DNA from 3 places in the Shewanella sediminis HAW-EB3 genome. Region 1 is predicted to be linked to each of the others. Evidence: predicted binding sites of a transcription regulator. Region 1 holds the regulator's gene; each other region holds the start of a gene.
The links. The regulator LexA, encoded in region 1, represses DNA repair genes until DNA is damaged. The targets are predictions, from matches to a motif close to TACTGTATNNNNATACAGTA.
Positions count from the first base shown of each region.

Region 2: the regulator LexA is predicted to act here: its motif matches at 1,770-1,789, upstream of SSED_RS11350 (LexA family protein).
Region 3: the regulator LexA is predicted to act here: its motif matches at 1,753-1,772, upstream of SSED_RS08580 (DNA topoisomerase III).

Region 1 covers NC_009831.1:226,075-229,477, forward strand. The annotation lists gene coxB (cytochrome c oxidase subunit II) at 1-28, opposite strand, end outside; gene SSED_RS01020 (cell division inhibitor SulA) at 447-959, opposite strand; gene lexA (transcriptional repressor LexA) at 956-1,576, opposite strand; gene plsB (glycerol-3-phosphate 1-O-acyltransferase PlsB) at 1,727-3,403, shown strand, end outside.
Region 2 covers NC_009831.1:2,626,843-2,630,245, forward strand. The annotation lists gene SSED_RS11345 (Y-family DNA polymerase) at 1-1,189, opposite strand, end outside; gene SSED_RS11350 (LexA family protein) at 1,325-1,750, opposite strand; gene SSED_RS11355 (manganese-dependent inorganic pyrophosphatase) at 1,925-2,845, shown strand; gene acsA (acetate--CoA ligase) at 3,089-3,403, shown strand, end outside.
Region 3 covers NC_009831.1:1,983,161-1,986,563, reverse strand. The annotation lists gene SSED_RS08580 (DNA topoisomerase III) at 1-1,734, opposite strand, end outside; gene SSED_RS08575 (hypothetical protein) at 1,900-2,376, opposite strand; gene purF (amidophosphoribosyltransferase) at 2,640-3,403, opposite strand, start outside.

The sequences.
Region 1 (3,403 bases):
CCGGCAAACCATACAACTTTTGCTTCACTAGACTTCTCCTCTGTCATAGAAAGACAAAGAAGAGTCACACAGTAAGTCTCTGCTCTATGCAAACTCTTCAGTTCCCAAAAAAGCAACGATGACTTCAAAGTGCGTTGGCGGTTTTACTTTTATCTGCAAAGTAAGCAGTCTTATTGATGGCTGCTAGGCTGAACCACATCTGCACTTACGGCTGAGTATATCCCTCCCGATTTAGACCCGGTAGATCAATGCACTCTTGTGTCAGAGAGTTGATGTACTTCGTAGCTGGTTAAATTGTTCGGATATAACAAATTATCGTTGTTACTGACTTAAACTTACTTGCTGGACAAATATTGATCAAGATCAATAATTAAACATTTTTTATGTTCAGGCACAAAAAAGCCCCTCTCGAAGGGGCCGTAATGTAAAGCAATGATTAATTTAGGCTAGTGTAATGAACCAAACAAACTGGGTTGATTAAATGCCTCAACGCCGTTCATGTGGGCTTTTCCATGTAAGTGGCCATTCGCAACTTCAATCACAATACCTACTGCACGAGCACTTTTAGCGACGATCTGTAGGCGACGATTATCTCTTGCATCTAAGGATTGGGTCCAACTTATAACGGCACTGGATGTACCACTTGTGAGTGCTTTTTCCATGGCCCACAGGGTTTCAACTTCATCTTTAGCATGAACGAGCAGGACTCTATCCATCCTCACTCCGGCATCGGTTAACATCTGTTTGTAACCTATGTTCGGAGGACTAATCAGCACAATCCACTGACCTCGATGACTCAATGAAGCCAGTTGGGCACTCAGCATCTGCAATTCATCACGCCCTTGGGTATGAGTTGTTACTGAAGAGACTGTGCAGCCTTGCAGTTCATTCGATAATGGATCTTCAAGATTTACCCATAACCCAGGGTGACGTGGACTGTTGCCAATTAATGAGTTCATTGCCAGTCTCCGTTTCTGATAACGCCGACGGCTAAGCCCTCGATGCTTAAACTCTCACTGGTAAGGTCGACGACGATTGGAGAGTAGTCTTCGTTTTCGGCATGTAGGTAGACGATGCTACCTTTTTTTTCAAAACGTTTTACCGTGACGTCATCTTCTACACGAGCGACAACAACCTGACCATTTCGAGCCTGTTCGGCTTTATGAACGGCAAGAAGATCTCCCTCCAGGATACCAATATTCTTCATGCTGTCCCCACGTACTCTCAGTAGAAAGTCAGCACTTGGGCGAAACATAGCAGGGTCGATCTGGTAATGTTGTTCGACATGTTCTTGAGCCAGTATCGGTTCACCAGCGGCTACTTGACCTATCAATGGTAAGCCAAGTTCCTCTTCGCTTTCATTGGCTTGAGTCAGTCTAATGCCACGAGATGTACCTGGTATAATCTCAATACAGCCTTTTTTAGCTAATGCCTTAAGGTGCTCCTCTGCGGCATTGGCACTCTTGAATCCTAAACGTTTCGCAATCTCTGCACGGGTAGGCGGCATGCCTGTATCTGCAATGTTACGTTTAATCAGTTCAAGGATCTCGGCTTGTCTTGGTGTTAATGGTCTCATGGTGAATCCTGTCTTTCTATACAGTAACTGTTAGTATATACAGTATTTCTTTCAGCGCAAGTATTAACCAAATTTTAAGGTTTTGGGTATCCCTGTCCATTTTCTGGTATTCTATGCAGTAATTAACATGGCTCACATTGCATAAGAAAAATGTCCAAACAAGACTCTCTTTGGTTTAAATCATTACGCTGGTTACAGAACAAGTTGGTACACACTATTGTTGTGCCCCACGAACCCTTCAAAGATCTTAATTTAGATCCGGATAAACCTCTCGCTTATGTGATGAAAACTGAGTCTGTCAGTGATATTGCAGCCTTAAGTGAAATCACCGCAGATCTAGGTCTTCCTAGCCCCTATCAGCCACTCGAAGTCGGTGGTGAGTCGGCGCCAAGAGTAGTGTGTCTCGAAGGCGCTAAACCCCTCATGGGGAAAAGAGAGAGCAATCATTTCTTTCTGAATAGCTTTATGAGTCTGCTGAAGATCCATAAAGAGCGCCCTGAGCTCGATATTCAACTTGTGCCAGTCAGTCTTTACTGGGGAAGAACTCCGGGAAAAGAAGATGACACCATGAAGGCCGCTGTACTTGAGCGTGAAAACCCCACCTGGCTTAGAAAGTGTCTGATGATCCTGTTTTTGGGACGACATAATTTTGTGCAGTTTTCGAGTGCCGTTTCATTGCGCTATATGGCCGATGAACATGGAACCGATAAACGTATAGCCCAGAAACTGGCTCGAGTGGCTCGAGTTCATTTTAGTCGACAGCGTAAAGTGATGACGGGGCCGGTTCTGCCTAAGCGGCAGGCACTGTTCCATGCGCTCATTAATTCCGAGACCCTGAAGAAGGCGATTCAAGAGGAAGCGGCGAGCAAGAAGATCACCGAGGTTGAAGCCAGAGCGAAAGCGATGGAATACCTGGATGAGATCGCCGCAGACTATTCCGATAGCCTGGTTCGAATTGCCGAGCGCTTTCTGACCTGGTTGTGGAATAAACTCTATAAAGGCATCAACATTAAAGGGGCGGAAGAGGTTCGACGGCTGCACCATGATGGCCATGAGATCATCTATGTGCCGTGTCACCGTAGTCATATGGATTACCTGTTGCTCTCCTACATCCTCTATTATCAGGGGATGGTTCCACCGCATATCGCAGCAGGTATTAACCTTAATTTCTGGCCTGCAGGCCCCATGTTCCGCAGAGGTGGCGCCTTTTTTATTCGTCGCAGCTTCAGAGGAAACAAGCTTTATACCACCGTGTTCCGTGAATATTTAGATCAGCTTTTCACTAAAGGCTATTCTGTTGAGTATTTTACCGAAGGCGGGCGTTCACGTACCGGAAGGTTACTCGCACCTAAGACCGGCATGTTGGCTATGACGCTGAACAGTGTCCTGCGTGGCATGAAGCGTCCTGTGACTCTGGTTCCTGTCTATCTCGGTTATGATCATGTGATGGAGGTGGCGACATACCATAAGGAATTGAGCGGTAAGAAGAAAAAGAAAGAATCTGTCTGGCAGGTATTTGGTGCCCTGCGTAAGCTAGGCAATTTCGGCCAAGGGTATGTGAATTTCGGTAAGCCCATCACGTTGCATAGTTTTCTAAATGAACAGAAACCCGATTGGAAAGAAGAGATTGCCAAAGAGCCAGAGCAGAGACCTAAGTGGTTGACGCCTATGGTGAATACCTTGGCCAATCAGGTTATGACCAATATTAACGATGCTGCGGCAGTCAGCTCCGTCACCTTGACCAGTTTAGTCTTATTAGCGTCAGAGCAAAATGCATTAGAGCGGTCTCAGCTGGAGAAGCAGTTAGACCTCTATCTTAAATTACTT
Region 2 (3,403 bases), 2.4 Mb from region 1:
GCATGCTCCATTTCGGGGTGATCCCCTGGGCAGCCATAAAGAGTGAGTCTGAGCCATACCTATGGTTAAGCCTATCGTACACCCGCATTAATGCGGGGTTTTTAGGAGGCTCAAACAGATCCCCCTGCAGATGTGCTTCGCTGACCAGATCGATCAAGCCTACACCCACCTTGTAGTAGCGGACCCCTTCTCGAAATTGCCGTGCGGCTATGCGGTTGACCACCTCGGTGATCTCGCCGGTATCGTTAGTAGGATAAGCAAAACGGTGGGTGATTTTAAAGCCAGTCGGGTGTTCATCGAAGGGGGAGTTCGATGCAAAAATATGTATTACCGAACACAGTGAGCCTTGCTCTCTTGCCTTGCTGGTGGCTATTCCCGCATGTTTACTTAATGCCTGTTGCAGTGAGGTGGCATCGACTATCCGCTCACCCATGCTACGTGTGGAAAATATCTGCTGCTTATCTGCGCGGGCCTCGTCCCAGCCTTTGCAGGCTTCGCCATTGAGCTCACGGACGGTGCGTTCGACCTCAATGCTGAATTGCTTTCTGGCAATCCCGGGCGCCATTTGAGACAGGGCATAGGCGGTCTTGATGCCCATCATATCCAGGCGCTTAGCCAAGCGGCGCCCGATCCCCCATACATCTCCCGGGAGCATTTTAAGTAAGATCGCTTTACGTTGCTGTGGATTGTCGATTAGGCAGACACCATGATATCCCTCATGTTTCTTTGCGGCATGATTAGCAATCTTGGCCAGGGTGAGCGTCTCTGCCATGCCAACGCACACCGGTAAGCGGGTCTCTTTCCAGACGGCACGCCTCAAGGCCTCACCATGCTTAATTAAACAGGGGATCGCCGTAGAGCAGTGTTTAAAGGAGAGAAAGGATTCATCGATGCTGTAGATATGCTGTTCGGGCGCAAAGCGGCCTATGACCTCCATCATACTGGCCGACAACGAGCCGTAGAGTTCATAGTTTGAACTGAGTGCAATCACGCCCAACCGCTCACATTGTGACTTAACCTTGAAAAAGGGCTCGAACTTGGGGATCCCGGCATCAACGGCCTGACGATTCGCCGCTACGATACATCCATCGTTGTTCGACAGAACCACAATCGGGCGACCGCGCCATTCGGGACGAAATACCTGCTCGGCGGAGCAGTAAAAGGAGTTGGCATCGACCAAAGCAAACATCTATCTCCCCCTTGCTATCGGTATCAATGTTAAATATTCAGATACGAGTCGCAATGGGGAACAGAGGTGTCTACAACACAATTGATTGCGAATAACTGGACTGGCTACGACTTTCACGTCAAATTTATTCACGAATCAACTCTCAACCTGACCTGTACCTTTTGTCAGCAGAGGACTTGGGCGGTGGCACCGTATCGACCGTACAACAACGCCCTCAACGCTAAACTGATCATACTCATGTATGGTCACCGGCAGGTGTTCATCGCTGGCTGACAGTAATAACCGCCTGTAGGTATCAATAATTTTGCAGACAAAACAGCCATTATAATTAGCGACGATCACATCTTGATTTTTAACGGAGACATGCCTGTCTACGATAAGAATATCCCCATCGAATATACCGATATTCTGCATCGAGTTGCCGCTGGCCTGGCCGATAAAAGTGGCGCTGGGATGTTCGACAAGCAGTTCATCCAGGCTCAGCGGTAGCTGCTTATAATCTGCTGCCGGACTCTCGAATCCGGTAATACCGGCGCAGGCTGAGATTGGGATCACTTTCATAAGTTAATAATTCACCGCGTACTGTATAAATATACAGTAATCAGTTTAGCAGTAATCTTCAAGCTGGCAATCTTTTTTAGCCATAGTGTGTGAGCATGCGCTTTTAAGCACCAATTTAGGTTTTTCAAATGAGTCAGATTTGGTAGAATAGGGGGACTAATAGGAGAGTTATCAATGTCAGTTTATGTTGTGGGCCATAAGATCCCAGATTCAGATTCCATTTGTGGTGCAATTGCACTTGCTTACCTGAAAAATCAAATCGGTGAAGCATCGATAGCAGCACGACTCGGTGAGTTAGCGCCAGAAACCGCATTCATCTTAGAAAAGTTTGGTTTCGAAGCGCCGGAGTTTAAGACAAGCTATGCCGGTGAGCAGGTGTATATTGTCGATCACTCTGAGCTAACGCAAGCGCCGGACGATATTGGCGAAGCGACGATTGTCGGGATTGTCGATCATCATAAACTGGGCGATCTGACCACCTCTACACCACTTGAGTGTTGGATCCGTCCTGTTGGTTGCAGCAACACTATCATTAAGATGATGTATGATTTTCATGGTGTTGAAATTCCAGCGAATATTGCGGGCATCATGATGTGCGCCATCTTGAGTGATACGGTTATCTTTAAGTCTCCAACATGTACCACTGCAGATATTAAGTGTGTCGAAGCGCTGGCTGAAATTGCCGGCATCGAAGACTTTAAAGCGTTAGGTATGGAGATGTTTAAGGTTAAGTCTGCCGTCGAAGGTACTCCGGTACGCGATCTCGTTATGCGTGATTTTAAAGACTTCAACATGAACGGCCATCTGGTCGGTATCGGTCAACTGGAGGTTATCGACCTTTCAGTATTCGATGATATCAAAGCCGAGCTGGAAGCCGATATCAAAGCAATGAAAGCCGAAGGTGGGCGTCACAGTATGCTATTACTGCTGACCGACATCATGAAGGAAGGCTCTGAACTGTTAATTGTCAGCGATGATGCAAGCCTGACCGAGCGAGCTTATGGTAAACCAACTGAAAATGGCCGTGTATGGCTTGATGGCGTATTGAGCCGTAAGAAGCAGGTCGTGCCACCGTTGCAGGAAGCATTAGCTTAACCCATAGCGCTTAATCGACCGTTCCAAATATCAGGCCGAAGCAATTTTCATTAGAAATAGTGCTTCGGCCTTTTTGTATCTGTTGAATCACTAAGAGATAGCATTAATATCGTTTAATATTTAAGAGGTTAGAAATAAGTTGATGTAGATCAAGCAATTCAGCAGTCGTCTACCGGTTGGCTACTATACTGATACCAAGCCGTATCGCCATAGGGTCCATTCAGAGCCAGGGAAGACCTCCGTATGACTGAAACCATTGATAAACCACCTCACCGGCAAGTGACGTCAAACTTGACCGATTACCATAAGTGCTACACCTCCTTTTCTGCAGAGCCTCCTTCTGCTGTATCTGACTTATCTCATAGAGAAACAATAAATATCGCTTATGAAGCGATCGATCGTCATCTCAATACCGAGATTGAAGGTAAATTAGCCCTGCGTTGGCTAAGTAAACAAGATGAAATCGTGGATTTCAGCTATCGGGAACTAGCCGAACAAAGCAGTCGCTTTGCCAGTGCGCTTCATCGTCTGGGGTTTGAACGGGGAGCCCGCATCTTC
Region 3 (3,403 bases), 1.8 Mb from region 1:
AGGCAGGCTATTGATTAAGCCTTGGCCTACCTCAGTTGAGAGAATTGATTTCCCCTGCCTCGACAGAAAACTTCGCTTGAATAACAGCTCAATAATCCCCGCTCGGGTAGCTTCGGTTCCCAGGCCATCGGTGTCTTTAAGAATTTTTCGGATCTCGGGGTCGGTGACATAACGACTGATCCCTGTCATCGCACCTAGCAGAGTCGCATCGGTAAAGTGTTTAGGGGCCTGGGTGTGTTTCTCGACAAGCTCCCCCATGCCCGAGTGAAGTTGCTGACCTTTAACTAAGGGCGGTAGTACCTGACTCGACTCTTCATCATCATCACTGTTATTCTTACTATCAGGGCCATTCGATTTTTGCTTGTCGCTATTTCGACCGAAAAGTTGCTTCCAACCCAGTGCTCTTTCCTGCTTCGCCTTAGTCTTGAAATTCCCGCCCTCGATCAAGACATGAACCTCTGTTTCACTATAGAGGTATGGGGGATAAAACTGCGCCAGGTATTGACGGGCAACCTGCAGATAGATCTGCCTTTCACGGGCCCCCAATTGAGACAGATTAGCGGTTTTCTCGGTTGGAATGATCGCGTGGTGAGCGTCGACCTTCTTATCATTCCACGCCTTGGATTTTATCTTGGTATCGGGGGCAGTCATCCCCTCTAGCAGTTCGGCTGCGCCGGAGCTTACCGCTGAAACGACCTGGGACGCTTGTTGAAACTGTTCGACTGGCAGGTAGCGACTGTCTGATCTAGGGTAGGTGATCAATTTGTGCCGTTCATATAGAGTCTGACAGGTATCGAGGACCTCTTTTGCGCTCATGCCGAAGCGTTTGGCAGCATCGATCTGCAGTGATGATAGGCTGTATGGCAGCGGTGCATTCTGTTTCTTATCTTTCGCCAGCACTTGCGTCACTTCGGCGGGCTTATTCGTAATTCGGCCGACGACGTTTTGCGCTAAGCCTTTAGCCAGCACTCTTCCCTCTTCGTCCATGTAAGGCTGACATGCCGCACTGGGCTGCCATTTCGTCTTAAACGCCTCCTTGTTATCCGTTGTCAGATTCGCCAACACCTCAAAGAAGGGCTTAGAGACAAAATTCGCGATCTCTTCATCGCGCCTGACCACCAAACCAAGCAGCGGCGTCTGTACCCGACCTACCGAGAGCACGCCCTGATAACCCACCTTGCGCCCCTGAAGCGTGTAGGCACGGGTCATGTTCATACCATAGAGCCAGTCCGCTCTGGAGCGGGCCAAGGCTGAGGTGGATAAGGGAATAAACTCTCGATTACTGCGCATCTGACCTAATGCACGTTTGACCGCCTGAGGGTTCAGATCACTGATAAGCAGACGCTGGGTGTTATTGAGTTTTTCACCCTTGACGCCAAGATGAGCTATCACTTCATCGACCAGTAGTTGCCCCTCACGGTCAGGGTCACCGGCATTGACAAGCTGTGAAGCCTTTTTCACTAAGCCCCTTAGCACGGTGAGTTGTGAGCGTGTCTTAGGTTTAGCTTTCATCTTCCATTGCTGCGGGATGATGGGAAGGTGTTCGAACTTCCAGGACTTAAATAGAGGGTCATAATGGTCGGGTTCGGCTTGTTCCAGCAAATGACCAATACACCATGAGACACAATCCCCATTGGCGGCCATGATATGACCATCGCCTTTCTTATGGGGCTTAGGCAGTACATCGGCAATAGCACGGCCAAGGGAGGGTTTTTCGGCAATATAGAGGATCATCTGACGAGAGGCACCAAACACTGTATAAATTACCAGTAACTTTAGCCTAAACTCTTGATTGCTGCAAGCCTGCAGTTTAGTGCCTGGATGTTAGTCTGGCTGGCTCATCTAATTGATTCAGTGATGAACTAATAGATATAAACAGTCAGTCATTAGGGTAAACCATCACCTCATCTGTTTTTGCTTTATGTGTTCAACATGCATGATCAACCCATCAACGGTCTCTTTCAACAGATCCAGTTCATCGATAGACAGCTCGTTTAGCTGCTCGAGGTTGTACTCTATCGTGTCGATGATCTGTTTATGAGGCCCCTGCATTGGCCTCATAAAATAGGCGGTAACTGTCGCGACTATGGTGCCAAAGAACAACATGGAACCCATAACTATCCAGATCCCACCGATAAAATGAGCGGCACCGGAGACAGGAGCATCGGCGATTCCCGCCGTGGAAAATGCGGCTATGCCCCAATAAAGCGCATCTCCATAAGTTTGTATTGACGAGTTTTCGACATTTGATTCAAAAAAATACAAACCGGCAGAAAAGATGAGCCACAGCAGGATCAACAGAGCCAGCATCTCCACAAAAGGGGTATGAATAGAGATATCCTTGATAAATCGAGTTGAACGTTTGGTTTTTTTCATGAGCGGCACCATCTGATATGAACGAGTCGATTCATCTATAACTTTAGAAGTTAGGTAAATTTTCACCAAACTTATCCGTAAACATCCAGAAGATACTCATTCAGAGGCTTGGACCCAATCGGGCTACTCAACGCCCCTAAAGAACCGATTTTCCAAAAATGGGGCATTAAAAAAGCCAGCTCCGATTAAGGAAACTGGCTTTACTTAACTCACCTCGCCTTCAGCTAGAGTAAGCTGAGATGGGATGGTGACCCTTCATCCTTTTAGGGATGGCAGACGTTGTGTAGTTCTATGTTAGTGCCGATATCTTTACTGCGATTGGCCTTAGCATCGTCGTTACGCAACTGAGTGATATGATCGAGATAATCCTGATCGACATCGTTGGTAATGTAAATGCCGTCGAAGACAGAGGTCTCGAAACGTTTAATCTCAGGGTTTTCCATGCGAACGGCTTCCACCAGATCTTCCAGATCCTGGAAAATCATCCCATCGGCACCAATCATCTTGCTGATCTCATCCACATCGCGACCATGAGCAATCAGCTCTGCGGTCGTTGGCATATCGATACCGTAGACGTTAGGAAAACGTATCTCAGGGGCCGCCGATGCGAAATAAACCTTCTTAGCACCCGCTTCACGAGCCATTTCGATGATCTGTTCAGATGTCGTACCACGAACCACCGAATCATCAACAAGGAGAACGTTCTTACCCTTAAACTCGACGCCTATGGCATTGAGTTTACGACGAACAGACTTCTTACGCTCCTGTTGACCCGGCATGATAAAAGTACGGCCAATATAACGATTCTTAACGAAACCCTGACGGTAAGGCAGGTCCAGATTACGGGCAATTTCTAACGCGGTATCGCACGAGGTTTCCGGAATAGGGATAACCACATCGATATCGTGATCTTCCCACTCTTTCTTAATCTTCTCGCCAAGCATAGAGCCCATGTTGACACGGCTGCCATAGACAGAAACCTTATCAATCGTCGAATCCGGGCGAGCAAAATAAACAAACTCAAACA